DNA from 4 places in the Pseudomonas sp. TH37 genome. Region 3 is predicted to be linked to each of the others. Evidence: predicted binding sites of a transcription regulator. Region 3 holds the regulator's gene; each other region holds the start of a gene.
The links. Region 3 encodes FliA, which starts transcription of late flagellar genes. Its sites were predicted from a motif close to CTAAAGTTTNNNNNNNNNNNGCCGNTAA; they were not measured.

Region 1 (4,364 bases), on a different contig from region 3:
CGTTGATGATGCTGCGGCTGATCTCTTCGGCCACGGCGCTTTGTTGCTCGGCGGCGGCAGCGATCTGCTGGTTCATCGACTGGATGTTCGACACGGTGCGGGTGATGTTTTCCAGTGACACGCCGGCCTTGCGGGTCAGCGCCACGCTGCTGTCGGTCAGGGCGCGGCTGTTGTTCATCACGGCCGACACTTGTTGGGTACCGTTCTGCAGACCGGCCACCAGGCCTTCGATTTCTTCGGTGGATTTCTGCGTGCGTTGGGCCAGGCCACGAACTTCGTCGGCCACCACGGCAAAACCGCGACCGGCTTCACCGGCACGGGCCGCTTCGATGGCGGCGTTGAGGGCCAGCAGGTTGGTCTGTTCGGCCACGGCTTTGATAACGTCCATGACGCTGCCGATCTTGTCGCTTTCCTGCTGCAGCACGCTCATGGCTTCGGTGGAGCGCGCCACTTCGCTGGCCAGGCGCTCGATCTGGGCGATGGCTTCGTTGACCACTTTATCGCCTTCGCGCGCTTCACCGTCAGCGGCGGCAGCGGCTTGGGACGCTTCTTCAGCGTTGCGCGCGACTTCCTGCACCGTGGCAGTCATCTCGTGCATGGCGGTGGCCACCTGATCGGTCTCGATCTTCTGGCTGTTGACCCCGGCGCTGGTTTGCTCGGTCACGGCCGACAGTTCTTCGGCAGCGCTGGCGATCTGGGTGACGCCATCGCGGATACCGCTGATCAAATCGCGCAGGGTCACGCCCATGCGTGCGATGCCTTGCTGCAACACGCCGAGTTCGTCGCGACGGGTCACTTTGACGTCTTGGGACAGATCGCCGCTGGCGATGCGTTCGACCACGGCCAGGGTATCGCGCAACGGGCCGGTGATCTGACGGGTGATGATTACGGCGGCAATGACGCCCACTAGCAACGCCAGCAAGGTGCTGATCAGTTGCAGCGTGCGGGCCTGGGCGCTTTCGGCGTCGCGACGGTCGAGCTGGATCTGATACAGGTGGTCGCTCAGGGTCACGATGGCGGCGCCCTGATCGGTCATTTCCTTGCGCGCCTGCACCGCATCGGAGTTGGCGGCTTTATATGCTTGCAAGGCGCTGCGGTAGTTGCTCAGCGCGGTTTCCAGCTGGTGCAGAGCATCTTGCTGGGTCTCGGCGAAATACACGTTGAGTTGCTTCAGGCTAGCGATGGCCGTGTCCAGTTGGCCGACGGCTTTTTGCTCGGTCTCGGCGTTGGTGTTGGCGGTGTAGCCACGCACTTCGTAGCGAGCCAGGATGAATGCTTCCTTGGCTGCGGTGATGGCCTGAAACTGTTCGAAACGTTGGTCGCTCAGGGGCATTTGCTGCACGCGGGTGCTGATCGCTTCAATCAACTTACTGGCAGTTTCAGCATTGGCGCCCATGGCGTCGCGGGCGCTGTTACCGGTGCGGTAGGCGCTGCGCATTTTGTTCAGGGATATCTGGTAAGCGCTGATGGTCGCGCTCTGCTCTTTGAGCAGCTTGACGTTTTCCGGGCTCTTGAAACTCGACAGCAACGCTTGTTGCTGAGCGACGAAGCCGTCGAGGGTGGTCTGCACATTCTGTGCGGCGGTTTCGTCGCCGTTGGTCAGCATGTATTGCAGGCGAACTACGCGCAGCTTGGTCAGGCCGGCGTTGAGCTGAGTGATGTCGCTCATCCAGTTGCTGCGGTCAATCAACCCGCCCAGGCTCGTCCAGCCGGTCAAGGCGAGGACGCAGGTCAGCGCCAGGACCAGGCCGAATCCCAAGCCCAATTTCAGGTTCACGCTGATATTACCGAACCAGCTATTCATCAATATTCCTCCAGGAACGTTGTGCTTCTTGATCGTCGGTTGGCTGGAAGATTGTTGTTTTAAGAGCCAGCAAAGGGTTAGCAGGTCTATATCGGCGGCAATCGCGAGAGCTGAAAGGATTTTGTTGGACGGATTCTGTAACAAGATTTTTGGGCGCGTTTTAATCTTTTTTTCACATGGGTTTCACCGGCTGCCGACGCGCGCCTCTTTACCCTCGCGACATCGAATCACAATGGTGCATACCGGCGAGGCGGCTTGATGTGGAATTGAGACTGAGTCTGTTCGGGATAAAACGCTCGATCGATCTGAGCCGTTTGGCCCGTTATCGAAACGCCGCGGTTGTACTGGCATCTGCCTTGTTGGTTATTCCGCTGACCGTGTGGCTGTTGCGACCCGCCGCCGTCCCTGACCTGGCCCATGGCAACGTGGCGGGTGCCCGCGTGTTGGCGACCGGTTGGGCCAAGGGCGACATGATCGTGCTGGTCCGCCACGTCGAGCGTTGTGATCACTCCACGGCCGCCTGCCTGATCGGCAACGATGGCATCACCGATCGCTCCCGCAGCGTGGCGGTGAGTGTCGGCGCGCAGTTCGAGCATCTGGGGCTGGATCGGGCCGACATCTACAACAGCCCGGTGATGCGCACGGCGCAAACCGCCGGTTACATGTTCAACAAGGTCGGCGTCGGCGAAGACTGGTTGGTCCACTGCAGAGGCAACATGCTGCGCGATGCCTTGGCGCACAAGGTGGCTGGACGCAACCTGATTCTGGTGACCCACAGCGAATGCATGGCGCAACTCGAAAAAGATCTCAAGTTATCGACCGAGACCTTGGGTTATGGCGCTTCTCTGTTTATCTCAGCCAAAAAGTCTCAGCCGCCGCGCATGCTCGGTTTCATCGAAGCCTCCGACTGGCATTCGGTGACCACTGAATGAGCCTCACCATCATCCCTCTGGATCTGGACGTACGATGCTGACTGCTTCCCGTTACCGCTTTTACTGGGTGAACTTCGGTATTCCGCTGGCCTGCGCGGTCGTGGTGTTCCTGCTGTTTGACATGACCAAGATAGACATCGCCTTCAGCGATCTTTTCTATGATCCGGCCACACGGTTGTTTCCGTTACAGCATGTCCATCTGTTCGAAAAAATCACTCATAAATGGGCGCGGATCATCCCGAACTGGACTGGTGAGGTCGCGATGATTGGCGCTTTGCTGTCGTTTCTCTGGCCGCGCCTGAAGGCTGAAAAACATTCGAAGATCATCGCGTTCCTGGAAAAAATCAAAGTCGCGCCGGTGCTTCGGTTTGCCAGTAAACACCGTCGGGACTTCTTGTATGTGGTGTTCGCGTTTTCCATCAGCACTGGCGTTATCCATTACCTCAAGGGCCACACCAGCGTGTATTGCCCGGTCGAAACGACTCAGTACGCCGGGAAAATCGAACACAAGGAGTGGTACCAGAATTTCGATCTGCTGAAAGTCGCCGGCGACGGTCGCTGCTGGCCGGGTGGGCATGCGTCGGGCGGCTTCACCATGCTCGCGCTGTACTTCGTGGCGCGCCGCTATCGCTGGCGGTATTCCAAAGCGTTGATGCACGGGTCGCTGCTGCTCGGTTTCGTCTATGGCACGACGCGGGTTCTACAGGGGTGGCACTACATGTCCCACACCTTCTGGGCCGGAATCTTTGTATGGCTGGCATGTTTGCTCACGGCATTGGCGTTCTATGGGCGGGCGCGGCTGGAGCTGCCTGTACTGCAGAAGGCTGCGTCACCTGTTGTTGAGCCGTTTACAGGGTTACAAAGTAGTAAGCCTGACGTCCCACCTTCATGGTCTTGAGCACCTTCAAGGGCGCGGCGGGTTCATGTGAGCCGGCCATGAGCGCCACATTGGAAGGTGAAGCACGCAGAAACTCATGCAGTTGCGCCTCGGTATCCAGGCCCTCAAGCACGCGTTGGGTATAGAACACGCTGGCGCCGCCCACCCGTTCGTTGGCCTGAAACAACGCGACCTGTTGCCCGCTGGCCCGCAACGTCTGAATCTGCTCCGTCAGCGGCAGGAAGGACAGTTTGCGATCGGCATGAGGCAATGCCCATTGAGCGGCGGCAAGGTAACCACCGATCACCATGGCAAGAACGCCCATGACAACACCGCGACGGTGCCGGGCAATGACTCCCAGCCAGGTCGGGGCTTCGATATGGGTCTTGAGTCGTTCGAACAGCACGTTCGCATATTCCGCAGCCATCACCGCCGCCGCAGGCGTCATGGACATCAAGTACACCGTGCGCTTGCTCGACGCCAGGGTCAGCATGACGAACTGCGCCAGCAGCCACACCGTGAAGAACAACAGGTAACGATTGGCCATCAAGCTTTTGCGAAAATGCCACAGCCCCAGATACACCAGAATATTCCAGGGCAGGAAGGCCTCCGGCAGCTTGGCCAGGTAGTAGTAGAACGGTTCGTAATGCCCGGCCGCGGCGAAGGAACCGCTGAAGCGCCCGACGCTGTTGGTCAGCAACACTTCCCCCACGGCATGCACCCCACCGCGCTGATACAGCACCGCGAGCCA
Region 2 (4,364 bases), on a different contig from region 3:
CGATGAAGGTCGGGCCTGCCGGGTTGACCAACGACGAGCGTGTGGCCCTGCTGAGCGATCCGGTGGCACTGGGTCGCTTGCATGAGCAAGTCTGGAACGAAGGTCATGCCGAGTGGCTACAAGCCTGGCGCACATCGGTGGATGCCGATCCCCATGCGCCGCTGCTGCCGCTCAAGCCTGTGAGCGTGCAGCCTCAGTTGGCCTAATGAAAAACCCCGCGAAAGCGGGGTTTTTTTTTGGCTGATGATCATTCCCACGCGCTGCCGGGAACGCCTCATACAGTTGATCTGACTGAACCCAACTTTGTGTTCGGCACAGATCCTGTGGGAGCGGGCTTGCCCGCGATTGCATCACCCCGGTTTCAAGCGAACCGGGATGCCCGCATCAGCTCAAACCTTGAACCGCCCCACCAGCATCTGCAAATGCGTCCCCAACCGCGCCAGTTCGACGCTGGAGGCCGCGGTCTCTTCACTGGCGGCCGAGGTCTGCTCGGACACATCACGCACGTTCAGCACGCTACGGTTGATCTCTTCGGCCACTGCGCTCTGTTGCTCGGCAGCGGCGGCGATCTGCTGGTTCATCGACTGGATCGCCGACACGGTGCGGGTGATGCTTTCCAGCGAGCTGCCGGCGCGACGGGTCAGTTCGACGCTGCTGTCGGTCAGGCTGCGGCTGTTGTCCATGATGGTCGCGACTTGCTGAGTGCCGGTTTGCAGGCCGACGATCAACTCTTCGATTTCTTCGGTGGACTTCTGGGTGCGCTGGGCCAGGCTGCGGACTTCGTCAGCGACCACCGCAAAACCGCGCCCGGCTTCACCGGCGCGGGCGGCTTCGATGGCGGCGTTGAGCGCCAACAGGTTGGTTTGCTGGGCCACGGACTTGATCACGTCGAGCACGCTGCCGATCTTGTCGCTTTCGCGCTTCAGATGCCCCATGGCTTCGGTGGAGTTACCGACTTCGGTAGCCAGGCGCTCGATCTGGGCGATGGCTTCGCCAACCACCCGGTCACCCTCGCGGGCCTGCTGGTCGGCGGCGACGGCAGCTTCGGATGCTTCCTCGGCGTTACGCGCGACTTCCTGCACCGTGGCGGTCATTTCGTGCATGGCGGTGGCCACCTGATCGGTCTCGACCTTCTGGCTGTTGACCCCGGCGCTGGTCTGCTCAGTGACGGCGGACAGCTCTTCAGCGGCGCTGGCGATTTGGGTCACGCCATCGCTGATGCCACCGATCAGATCTCGCAGGCCCAGGGTCATGCTCTGCATGGCGCGCTGTAACTGACCCAGTTCGTCCCGGCGTTCGGACGTCAGGTTGTGAGTCAGGTCGCCCGCGGCGACACGCTCGGCCACTTTGAGGGTCTGGCTCAGCGGAATGACGATCTGGCGAGTGATGGCCCAAGCCGCGAACAAGCCAAAGGCCGACGCGAGGACGGTGGCCATCAGCAACAAGTTTTTGGCGTGTGCCGCATCGGTGTCACGCACGACGGTTTGCGAGACTGTGAGCTTTTTGCTGAGGTCGAGCAGAATGTCGCCTTGCGTGCTCATGCGTTTGAGGGCGGCAGCGCTGGCGACCTGGGAGTCGCGGAACTGGCTGACAGCCGCGCGATAGGCTTTGAGTGAGTCGGTCGCCTGTTGCAGGTTATCGATGTGTTGTTCCGGCAGTTGAGACGGCAGGCTTTCGAGGTTTTTCAGAGCGTTGCCAATGGCGTCCAGCGCAGGCTGCTCGGCCTCGGGTTTGCCGCTGTAGGTATAGCCGCGGACCTGGAAACGCGCTTGCTGGATCAGCTTGCTCAGGTCGATCACGCTGTTGAACTGAGCGACGCTGTCGCCTTGCAACAAGGAATTTTCGACTTCGGCGACACGGGCCACGGCGTTATCGGCGGTGGCGCCCAGTTTGCTGCGAGCATTTTCGCGGGTAGCGGTGGCCTGAGTCATATCAGCGAAGGCGCGTTTGTATTCGCTGACCGCGGCCAATTGTTGGTCGATCATTGCCACGTCGGCAGGCTGTTCGATCAGCGTGCGGGCGGTTTTCAGGCCGGTTTCGAGTTGGCCGATCAGCTCGTTGACAGCGCCCGGGCCTTGTTCGCCACGGCGCATGTCGTAATCCATGCGGGCGAGGCGCAGGTCTTTGGTCAGCTCATTGAGGCTGGAAATAAACCCAAGCGTATCGCCACGGCTGATCACACCGCTCAGACCGGTCCAGCCGGTGAAGGTGATCAACAAGGTCAGAAGCAGCACCAGACCGAAGCCGATACCTAGTTTGCGATTGACGCTTACGTTTCCCAGTTTCTCGGCTAGCCAACGGTACATGCTGCAACTCCCTCGGACCATTAATCGGTTTTATGGGAACTGTATCGGCCGGCTGGCAGGGATCTGTAGGCGAGTAAACACTTGTGGCGAGGGAGCTTGCTCCCGCTTGGGCGCGAAGCGGCCACCGCTTTTTACCAGCAAGACCGCATTCACCGGTTTTACGACTGCTTCGCAGCCGAGCGGGAGCAAGCTCCCTCGCCACAGGGTAAGTGTCTGGGGTTAGAAGAGGCGTGCCAGCAGCGCAGTGACCGCGGTTTCGACTCGCAGGATGCGGTCGCCAAGTTGCACCGGTTGCAGGCCGGCCTTGCCCAGCAAATCGATTTCGTAGGGAATCCAGCCGCCTTCGGGGCCGATGGCCAGGGTCACGGGTTCGTTCAGGCCACGAGGGCAGGGCGGGTAGTTACCGGGATGGCCGACCAGACCGAGGGTGCCTTCGGTAATGGCCGGCAAACGATCTTCGACAAAGGGCTTGAAGCGCTTCTCGATGACGACTTCCGGCAGCACGCTGTCGCGAGCCTGTTCAAGACCCAGGATCAACTGCTCGCGAATCGCCTCGGGTTCCAGGAATGGGGTTTGCCAGAAGCTCTTCTCAACGCGATAGCTGTTCACCAGCACGATGCGCGGCACACCCATGGCGGCCACGGTCTGAAACACCCGACGGAGCATTTTCGGTCGCGGCAGCGCCAGCACCAAAGTCAGTGGCAGCTTGGCCGGTGGCGGCTGGTCGAGGGTGACGCGCAACTCGGCTTCATCGGCGTCCAGGCGCAGCAACTCGGCCGAGCCCATCAGGCCGCCGATACGCCCGACCCGCAGGCTGTCGCCCACCACCGAGCGGTGGACTTCCTGCATATGAGTCAACCGGCGATCGCGCAGAATCGCCCGGTCGGCCGCAATGAAGTCGGCCTCTTCGAGGAGCAGCAGGTTCACGCTTGAGTCGCTGGCGGCTGGTCGTTGTGATCGTCAGCCGGCTGATCGTCCGGGTGTTCGCCGCGCTTGCTGATCAGGCTACCGAACAGGATGCCGATCTCGAACAGCAGCCACATCGGTACGGCCAACAGCGTCTGCGAGAAGATGTCCGGTGGCGTCAGAATCATGCCGACCACGAAGCAGCCAATGATCACGTACGGGCGGATTTTCTTCAGGTAGGCGACGTTGACCACGCCGATCCACACCAGCAGCACCACAGCCACCGGAATCTCGAACGCCACGCCGAAGGCGAAGAACAGCGTCATGACGAAATCGAGGTAGCTGCTGATGTCGGTCATCATTTCCACGCCGGCCGGGGTGGCGGCGGCGAAGAACTTGAAGATCAGCGGGAACACCAGGTAATAGGCGAACGCCATGCCGGTATAGAACAGCATGATGCTCGATACCAGCAAGGGCACGGCGATGCGCTTCTCATGCTTGTACAGGCCCGGTGCGATGAAGCCCCAGATCTGATGCAGAATCACCGGGATCGCCAGGAACAGCGAGACCATCATGGTCAGTTTCAGCGGCGTCAGGAATGGCGAGGACACGTCGGTGGCGATCATTGTCGCACCGGCCGGCAGGTACTGACGCAGCGGCGTGGAGACGAAGGTGTAGATCTGCTGGGTGAAGGCGAACAACCCGGCGAAGATGATGAAGATCGCCGCTACGCAACGCAGCAGGCGAGTGCGCAACTCGGTGAGGTGCGAAACCAGCGGCATGTGCTGGTCGTTTTCGGGGAGATCGCTCATGGGGCTCGCGGCGGCAAAGTGGTGTCGTGAGGCGCCGGTGTTGTCGGCGCGGCGGCAGGAGCAACAGGTTCTACTGGAGTTGCAGGTGCAGGTGCAGGTGCAGGTTCAGCGGCTGCAGCCACCGGCATAGCCTCAGCCGCTGGCGCATGAATCGTCTGCGTCGCGACAGGTTCCACCAGCGTCGGCTCCTGCTGAGTTGGCGTGAAAATCTTCCGCGCCTCCTGCTCCAGGGACAGAATGTGCTCGTTGTGCAGTTGCCGGCGAATCTCGTCGGCACCGATTTCACGTTCAACTTCTTGTTTGATCGCGTTGAAGCTGCGCTTCAGCCGCCCAACCCACA
Region 3 (4,364 bases):
CAGCTCAAGACCCTGGGCCGCATCCTCAATGTGTCAGTGACTCATGTCGACCCGGGCCAATCGCTGGTGCAGGCGCTGGAGCCTTTGCTGCGTAAACGCGTGGTGCTGATCGATACCGCAGGCCTGCAGGCCAGCGATCCGGCACTGCGCATGCAGCTCGAAAGCCTCGCCGGACGGGGCATCAAATCAAAAAATTATCTGGTCTTGGCAACCACCAGCCAGAAACAGGTTCTAACCGCCGCTTACCACAGTTACAAACGTTGCGGCCTTGCCGGCTGCATCCTGACTAAACTGGATGAAACGGCAAGCTTGGGTGAGGTGTTGAGCCTGGCCATCAGTCATGAATTGCCGGTGGCTTATCTGACTGATGGCCCGCGGATTCCGGATGATTTACATCTGCCGCGTCGTCATCAGTTGGTCAGCCGCGCCGTTAGCGTGCAAATGCAGGAAGAACCCAGCGAAGAAGCCATGGCTGATATGTTCGCTGATATTTACCACAGCCCGACCAAGCAGGTTGGCTGAGGTATTAATGAACATTTTTTGTACCTACATCGATGGTCTGCCATGCATTGTTCAGTCGCTGAACGCGCAGCCAGTAATGTGGCCTCCGTCTATGCAAGACAAGGTAAAGAAATAACATGGGCAGCATGCATCCCGTACAGGTGATCGCGGTGACCGGCGGCAAAGGTGGCGTCGGGAAGACTAACGTGTCAGTGAACTTGTCCCTGGCTCTAGCTGAGCTCGGCCGGCGCGTCATGCTGCTGGATGCCGATCTGGGGCTGGCGAACGTCGACGTCCTGCTGGGGCTGACACCCAAACGTACCCTGGCCGACGTGATCGAAGGCCGCTGTGAGCTGCGCGACGTGCTGTTGCAAGGGCCCGGCGGCATTCGCATCGTTCCGGCCGCATCCGGCACCCAGAGCATGGTTCATCTGAGCCCGGCCCAGCATGCCGGCCTGATCCAGGCCTTCAGCGACATCGGCGACAATCTCGACGTATTGGTGATCGACACCGCCGCGGGCATTGGTGACTCGGTGGTCAGTTTCGTCCGCGCAGCACAAGAGGTCTTGCTGGTGGTGTGCGACGAGCCGACTTCGATCACTGACGCCTACGCGCTGATCAAACTGCTTAACCGCGACTACGGCATGAATCGTTTCCGCGTCCTGGCCAACATGGCGCAGAGCCCGCAGGAAGGCCGCAACCTGTTCGCCAAATTGACCAAGGTCACGGATCGTTTCCTCGACGTCGCCTTGCAATACGTCGGTGCGGTGCCTTACGACGAAAGCGTGCGCAAGGCCGTGCAGAAGCAGCGTGCCGTCTACGAAGCCTTCCCGCGTTCCAAGTGCGCCCTGGCGTTCAAGGCCATTGCGCAGAAGGTCGATACCTGGCCACTGCCGGCCAACCCGCGCGGGCACCTGGAGTTTTTCGTCGAGCGCCTCGTGCAACAAACGGCAGGACCCGTCCTATGACAGCCAGTGGCTACAACCTCTACAAGAAGTCGGCACGTGACGCGCAGTACGAGCTGATCGAGCGTTACGCGCCACTGGTCAAACGCATTGCCTACCACTTGCTGGCGCGTTTGCCGGCCAGTGTCCAGGTCGAAGACCTGATCCAGGCCGGGATGATCGGCCTGCTTGAAGTATCAACCAAATACGACGCCAGCAAAGGCGCGAGTTTCGAGACGTACGCGGGCATTCGAATCCGCGGCGCGATGCTCGATGAAGTGCGCAAGGGGGACTGGGCGCCACGTTCGGTTCACCGCAATACCCGCATGGTCAGCGACGCGATTCGCTCGATTGAAGCTAAAACCGGCCGTGACGCTAAAGATCATGAGGTTGCGGCCGAACTCCAATTGAGTCTCGACGATTATTACGGGATTTTGAACGACACCCTCGGTAGCCGGTTATTCAGTTTCGACGATCTGTTGCAGGACGGCGAACACGAAGGGCTGCATGAGGATGGCGCCAGTGCTCATCTCGAGCCGTCACGCGATCTGGAAGATGAACGCTTCCAGGCGGCGCTGGCGGACGCGATTGCCAATTTGCCGGAGCGTGAGCGACTGGTGTTGGCGCTGTACTACGACGAAGAGTTGAATCTCAAGGAAATCGGTGAGGTCCTGGGGGTCAGCGAATCGCGGGTCAGCCAGTTACACAGCCAGTGCGCGGCCCGTTTGCGGGGGCGTTTGGGGGAGTGGCGAGCGCGCTGACAGGCAGTGTGGGGACACTGCGAACGAGGTTGGTACGGCATTTTGCTGCGTCAGCCACGGCCCGTTGTAATCCATACAACTGTTGAGTGTTACGCCGAATTGATTGAACGGCGCGTTCAGGTGCTGCGCGCGTTTTAAGACTGCTTGGAGGTCGAATTGGACAAGAATATGAAAATCCTCATCGTTGATGACTTCTCAACGATGCGGCGGATCATAAAAAACCTGTTGCGTGACCTTGGGTTCACCAACACGGTCGAGGCGGATGACGGTATTACCGCGATTCCGGTCCTCAACAGCGGGAGCATCGACTTTCTGGTAACGGACTGGAACATGCCCGGCATGACCGGTATTGATCTGCTGCGCCACGTGCGTGCCGATGAAAAACTCAAACACCTGCCGGTGTTGATGGTCACGGCCGAAGCCAAGCGCGAGCAAATCATCGAAGCCGCTCAGGCGGGTGTGAACGGCTATGTGGTCAAGCCATTCACAGCTCAGGCGTTGAAAGACAAGATTGAAAAGATCTTCGAACGCATCGGTTGATGTGCAAAGCCAGTCCGTCACGGGGGAGCTATGGAGCATAACGAATCTTCACAGGGCGATTTTGAATCGACCCTGAAAAAACACGCGGTCGAACTGGTCGAGAGCCTTGAAAAAGGCAGGTTCGGCGACGCTGTGCAACTGATCCATGAGCTCAACCAGACCCGTGACCGCGGCCTGTACCAGGAAGTGGGCAAGCTCACCCGCGAGCTGCATAGCGCGATCGTCAACTTTCAGATTGACCCGCACATGCCGCAAGCCGAGGAAGTGTCTCAGATCACGGATGCCACCGAGCGCCTGGGTTATGTGGTCAAGCTGACCGAGGCCGCAGCCAACCGCACCATGGACCTGGTGGAAAACGCCACGCCGCTGATCAACAGCCTGAGCGACGAAGCTCAGGCGCTGAGCACGGATTGGGGGCGGTTCATGCGTCGCGAAGTCGGGGCTGAAGAGTTCCGCGAACTGGCCCGGCGCGTCGACAGTTTCCTGACACGCAGCACTGAAGACAACCGCGTCGTGTCGAGCAACCTCAACGACATTCTGCTGGCCCAGGATTACCAGGACCTCACCGGTCAGGTGATCAAACGCGTGACCCAGTTGGTCACCGAAGTTGAAAGCAATCTGCTCAAGCTCGTGCTCATGGCCAGCCAGGTAGACCGCTTTGCGGGTATCGAACATGACCGTGATGCGATGCTGGCTGAAAAAGATCCACAAAAACATCTCTCTCAGGGTGAAGGTCCGCAGATTCATGCCGATAAAAGAGAAGACGTTGTGTCCGGTCAGGACGATGTGGACGATTTGTTATCCAGCCTAGGATTTTAGAGTTTTAGCATTTTAGGTTTTTTAGGTTTTTAGACCTCAGGAGCACCCCCTTAATGAGCTTCGGCGCCGATGAAGAGATCCTTCAGGATTTCCTGGTTGAGGCCGGCGAGATTCTAGAGCAACTGTCCGAACAGCTGGTCGAGCTTGAAAGCCGACCGGATGATGCGGATTTGCTCAATGCAATTTTTCGCGGTTTTCACACTGTAAAAGGGGGCGCCGGCTTCCTCCAGCTCAACGAGCTGGTGGAGTGCTGTCACATCGCCGAGAACGTGTTCGACATCCTGCGCAAGGGTGAACGACGCGTCGACTCGGAACTGATGGACGTGGTTCTCGAAGCATTGGACGCGGTGAACAGCATGTTCAGCGAAGTCCGCGAACGCAGCCCGATCACGGCTGCCACACCTGAATTGCTGGCTGCTCTGGCCCGCCTGGCCGAGCCGCAAACTGCCGATGAAGCGGCACCTGTCGCTGAAGTGATGCAAGCACCCGCCGCCGAAAGCGAGTCAGGTGACATCACCGATAACGAATTCGAACAACTGCTGGACTCGCTGAATGCCGTCAAGGCTCAGGCCGAGGCGCCTGTGGTTGCTCCGCCTGCCGCCGATGCGGCGACCAGCGACGAAATCACCGATGCCGAGTTCGAGTCGTTGCTCGATCAATTGCACGGCAAAGGCCAGTTCGCCGCCGATGCAGTGGTCGCAGCGCCTACCGCACCGGCAGCCCCGAAAGCGGCAGGCGACAGCTCCGACATTACCGACGACGAGTTCGAAGCACTGCTCGATCAGCTGCACGGCAAAGG
Region 4 (4,364 bases), 160 kb from region 3:
TGGTCTGGCGCCGCTGTATGCCTCGCAGCAAGGGTTGTCGACCGAACAGGTCGGTCTGTTCATGGGTAGCTGCATTTTTGCAGGCCTGGTGGTGCAGTGGCCGTTGGGTTGGCTGTCGGACCGCTATGACCGGGCGCTGTTGATCCGCTGCTTCGCGTTTAGCCTGGCGCTGGCTGCGTTGCCGCTGGCAATCATGCGGCAGGTGCCGCTGGAGGTCCTGTTCATCGCCGGGTTCTTCTGTTCGTTGGTGCAGTTCTGCCTGTACCCGCTGGCGGTGGCGTTCTCCAACGACCACGTCGAGGGTGATCGCCGAGTGTCGCTGACGGCGATGCTGTTGGTGACCTACGGCGTCGGCGCGAGTATCGGGCCGTTGGTGGCCGGGGTGTTGATGAAGCTGTTCGGCAGTCAGATGCTCTATGCCTTCTTCAGTTTCTTCGCCTTGGTGCTGGTGTGGCGAATTCGTCCGAAAGCGGTCACCAACCTGCATCAGGTAGACGATGCTCCGCTGCATCACGTGGCCATGCCGGACAGTATGTCGAGCTCGCCACTGGTCGCTTGCCTTGACCCGCGAGTCGATGAGCAGGTGGTGCAGGATCAGATGCAGAACCCGGTCACCCCGGAGGCTGATTTCAATCCGGATGCCGAGCCCGAATCAGCACCTGAAACGGATTCGGAACCCGAAGACCCTGACACGGGGCGCGAGCAAAGCTTTACCGAAGCTCGGCCTTGATCAAGGCATAAAAAAAACGGGCAGTCCCCACAAGGGACTGCCCGTTTTTTTATGGAAGTTGCGTCTCAGAAGTCGTCTTTATCGAAGCGCCGCGCTTCGCGCTGAAGCTGATAGACGAACCGCTCGACCTGCCGCTGCACCAGGCCGCTTATGTTGTGAAAACGCACGCCGGCAAAGGTGGTGTTGATCTTTTCTTCGAAGTGCAGGTAACGCAGCTCGACCGGTGCCGTCATGCTGCCGAAGGGCAGGGCAGCGACGAAACGGTCGTAGACCTGGCCCAGTTGCAGCCTGGCGGTGATGTCGCCTTCGAAGCGCAACTTGCAGCCGGTGGCGGAGATGTCCAGCAATTTGCCTGTGACGGGCGACTTGAGTTTTTCACCACCGAGGTCGACATCGACCAGTTGCGCCAGCTTCAACGCGGCGCGGAAAGCATTGCGGCGCTGGTGATAAACCACCTCATCGGGCAGCGCGCCTCGGTAGCAGCGGCCATCGCCGGATTCGTCGATGGTCAGCGGGCCGTTGCTTTCCCAGGCGATGCGCACGCCGTCGTGAAAGCCTTCGACCTTGAACGGTTCGCCGGCCAGCAGAAAGCGTTCGCCATCGCGAGGGATCATTTCGTCCAGAGTGATCATCTTGCTGTCACGGTCGACGTCCACCAGATAACTCTGAAAGCGCTGGCTGCGCTCGTGGAACGTGATGATCAGCGGATCATGGCTGTCTTGCAGCTGTCGCAGATTGCCGGAGATTTCCAAGGGCGTGGTGAGCACCTTGGGAGGCTGCGTAGCCTCTTCCGCGCTTAAGGCATTGAACACGGGATATCAATCTCCAGACAAATATGACTACCGGCCATCATTCTGCCAGCATGTGTCGCGTCTTGATAGAGCGTGCTCATTGAAAGGCTCAAGCCTGACTGAGCGGGCGTGGTTTTGCGAGTTTGGAGGTTGAACCGCGGGCATCGTAGAGCGCTGGCGGCTCGCCGCCGGTGAGGATTTTCAGCTGGTTGGCCGTGGCGGCCTGCTGCACCAGAATCGACTGGCCATTGTTAACGTTGGCGGCCTGGCATTGGGCCAGGAGGTCGGTCAGCACGTCACTCTGTGCCAGCAATTGGTCGCCAATGCTCGAATGGCTGGCAAGTTGCTCCAGGCCCTGGCGATTGGTCGGCAGGTTGAGGCTGGTGAGGATTTCACTGCGCTTGCGGCCATGCTGCTCGAGCAAAATGATCATTGCCTGTTTCTGCGCCAGAATGTCTTCGAGCAGTGGCATGTCGCGACCGTGCAGCGCGAGGGACTCGGTTTGCAGCAGCTCCAGCAGGTGTTGAGCCGGGGCAAAGTCGTCGATGATCAGTTGCAGTAAATTAGTGTCGTGCATGGCTGGCCTTGGGTTTTAAGCGTCCAAAAGCCTGGCGCGGGCCGTAGCCTAGCGCTGGGCTTCGAAGTTGAGCAGTTTGCTGGCTACACGGTTGCTGTCGACTTTATAGCTGCCATCGGCAATCGCTGCTTTCAACTCGGCCACACGGGCGTTGTCGACGGCAGGCTGATCGCGCAGCTTGTCAGTGACCTTCTGCAACTGTTGAGCCTCATTACTGAGGTGTACCGATTCCCCGCTTTTGGTGGTACTGGCCTGTTCGGCCGGGGTATTCAGCGGCGTGGATTGGCCGGCTTCGGCGGTTTCCTTCGCAGCGCTGGTACGTGTACTGCCCGTAAGTGACGAGGAGCTGTTTAAACGACTGAAATCGATGACCATGACAAAAAACCTCTGGGTATTTGGACGCTTGCCATGTTTTCGGCTCTTCCCCGGAAAACTTTAGGCCCATTTATCAATGAGCTTGCATGCGCCAGCACGTGTCCTGCATGCGGCACAGTTTAGGGAACAGGCGAGTGGCGCGCCATATCTTCACGACACAGAGCCCTGCATGGCCGCTCACATAGAAACTTCCACCTGGCCGGGCGCGGTGACTTGCGCCTTGATGACCCGCTGGGAGTTAAGGTTTTTCACGCGAATCTGTTCGCTCATGCCGCCGTTGGACAACGCTTCACCCGGCATACGTACACTGAGCGTACCACTGCGGGCGGTAATCACCACCTGATCGCCCTTGCGAATCACTTCCGCCTGTTCGAGGTGCACCAGGGTAATGACCTGATCGGCGACCATTGGTCGGGTAAGTTTTTGTCCGATCGCCTCATCGACGGAGGTCAGAAAACCCTGATTTATCAAGCTGATATCGCGTTCGCGAAGGGTTACGTCCTGAGGCTCGATAATCCCTGTGCGCTTGAGGGGGCGAGTGGTGGTCACGATGTCGCGAAACAGCCGTACTTGAGCGGGTACGAAGACTGTCCAGGGGGAGGCGCCGTCGCAGCGAACCTTGACCGTGACCCGACCCAGAGGCCTCGCGGGGCTCTCGAGGGTGGCTGTCAATTCCTTGTCGCACATAGGCATGCGCAGGCGCGGATCGAGTTGGTTGACCTCGATCTCGTAGCGTCCTTGTGTTTGACTCGTGGCCAGATAGTCTTCTACGGTGAATTCAAGAAAGCCCTGAGTGACGCCGATAAGCATGTCAGGCAAGGTAACCGCGTCAGCAAGGACAGGGCTGCCAGCGTTGAACAGGCAAGCGGCCGACACCGCGCAGAGCAATCTGCGACAGGTTGATGTCAGGCGTCGGAAAAATGTCGGTTCTGTGTTCATAAGAGTTAAAAAGCAAGCGCCGTGCCGTTTAGTCATGAATGTGCGTCGCAACACACTTAGCGTTGGTGTAGGAGTCTGGGCATGGCTGGTGTAATGGATTCGGTGAACCAGCGCACGCAACTGGTAGGGCAGAATCGCCTTGAGCTGTTGTTGTTCCGTCTTGACGGCCAGCAGCTGTATGGGATCAACGTGTTCAAGGTTCGTGAGGTGCTGCAATGCCCCAAGCTGACCCTGATGCCCAAGTCCAGTCCTGTCGTGTGCGGTGTGGCAAATATTCGGGGGGCGACCATTCCGATTCTGGATCTGGCGATGGCGACCGGTTCCGGAGCGCTGAAAGATCAAAGCAATCCCTTCGTGATCATCACGGAGTACAACACCAAGACCCAGGGTTTCCTGGTTCGGTCGGTGGAGCGCATCGTCAACATGAACTGGGAGGAGATTCATCCGCCACCCAAGGGCACCGGGCGCGATCACTACCTGACGGCTGTGACTCGGGTCGACAATCAGTTAGTCGAAATCATCGACGTCGAGAAGGTGCTGGCAGAAGTGGCGCCTACGCCGGAAGCGATTTCGGTGGGCGTGGTGGATGTCGAGACTCAGCACAAGGCGTTGTCCTTGCGCGTGCTGACGGTCGATGACTCGTCGGTGGCACGCAAGCAGGTGACCCGTTGCCTGCAAACGGTCGGCGTCGAAGTGGTGGCGTTGAACGACGGTCGGCAAGCGCTGGATTACCTGCGCAAGCTGGTCGACGAAGGCAAGAAGCCGGAAGAAGAGTTCCTGATGATGATTTCCGACATCGAGATGCCGGAGATGGACGGGTACACCCTGACGGCCGAGATCCGCAACGACCCGCGCATGCAAAAGCTGCATATCATCCTGCATACTTCGTTGTCGGGTGTGTTCAATCAGGCGATGGTCAAGAAGGTCGGTGCCGATGACTTCCTGGCCAAAT

Region 1: JFU11_RS20965 (methyl-accepting chemotaxis protein) is a predicted target of FliA. The motif match lies at 1,893-1,920, and genes of this name have one in related genera.
Region 2: JFU11_RS17120 (methyl-accepting chemotaxis protein) is a predicted target of FliA. The motif match lies at 2,348-2,375, and genes of this name have one in related genera.
Region 4: flgM (flagellar biosynthesis anti-sigma factor FlgM) is a predicted target of FliA. The motif match lies at 2,510-2,537, and genes of this name have one in related genera.

What each region holds. Positions count from the first base shown of each region.
Region 1 covers NZ_JAEKFD010000008.1:289,638-294,001, reverse strand. The annotation lists gene JFU11_RS20965 (methyl-accepting chemotaxis protein) at 1-1,804, opposite strand, end outside; gene JFU11_RS20960 (hypothetical protein) at 2,065-2,736, shown strand; gene JFU11_RS20955 (phosphatase PAP2 family protein) at 2,771-3,634, shown strand; gene JFU11_RS20950 (phospholipid carrier-dependent glycosyltransferase) at 3,585-4,364, opposite strand, start outside.
Region 2 covers NZ_JAEKFD010000006.1:138,118-142,481, reverse strand. The annotation lists gene mdoH (glucans biosynthesis glucosyltransferase MdoH) at 1-206, shown strand, start outside; gene JFU11_RS17120 (methyl-accepting chemotaxis protein) at 390-2,306, opposite strand; gene JFU11_RS17115 (16S rRNA (uracil(1498)-N(3))-methyltransferase) at 2,526-3,233, opposite strand; gene tatC (twin-arginine translocase subunit TatC) at 3,230-4,024, opposite strand; gene tatB (Sec-independent protein translocase protein TatB) at 4,021-4,364, opposite strand, start outside.
Region 3 covers NZ_JAEKFD010000001.1:386,114-390,477, reverse strand. The annotation lists gene flhF (flagellar biosynthesis protein FlhF) at 1-522, shown strand, start outside; gene fleN (flagellar synthesis regulator FleN) at 639-1,469, shown strand; gene fliA (RNA polymerase sigma factor FliA) at 1,466-2,206, shown strand; gene JFU11_RS01850 (chemotaxis response regulator CheY) at 2,375-2,746, shown strand; gene JFU11_RS01845 (protein phosphatase CheZ) at 2,777-3,565, shown strand; gene JFU11_RS01840 (chemotaxis protein CheA) at 3,619-4,364, shown strand, end outside.
Region 4 covers NZ_JAEKFD010000001.1:549,631-553,994, reverse strand. The annotation lists gene JFU11_RS02630 (MFS transporter) at 1-730, shown strand, start outside; gene JFU11_RS02625 (flagellar brake protein) at 796-1,542, opposite strand; gene JFU11_RS02620 (flagellar protein FlgN) at 1,631-2,098, opposite strand; gene flgM (flagellar biosynthesis anti-sigma factor FlgM) at 2,147-2,473, opposite strand; gene flgA (flagellar basal body P-ring formation chaperone FlgA) at 2,651-3,412, opposite strand; gene JFU11_RS02605 (chemotaxis protein CheV) at 3,494-4,364, shown strand, end outside.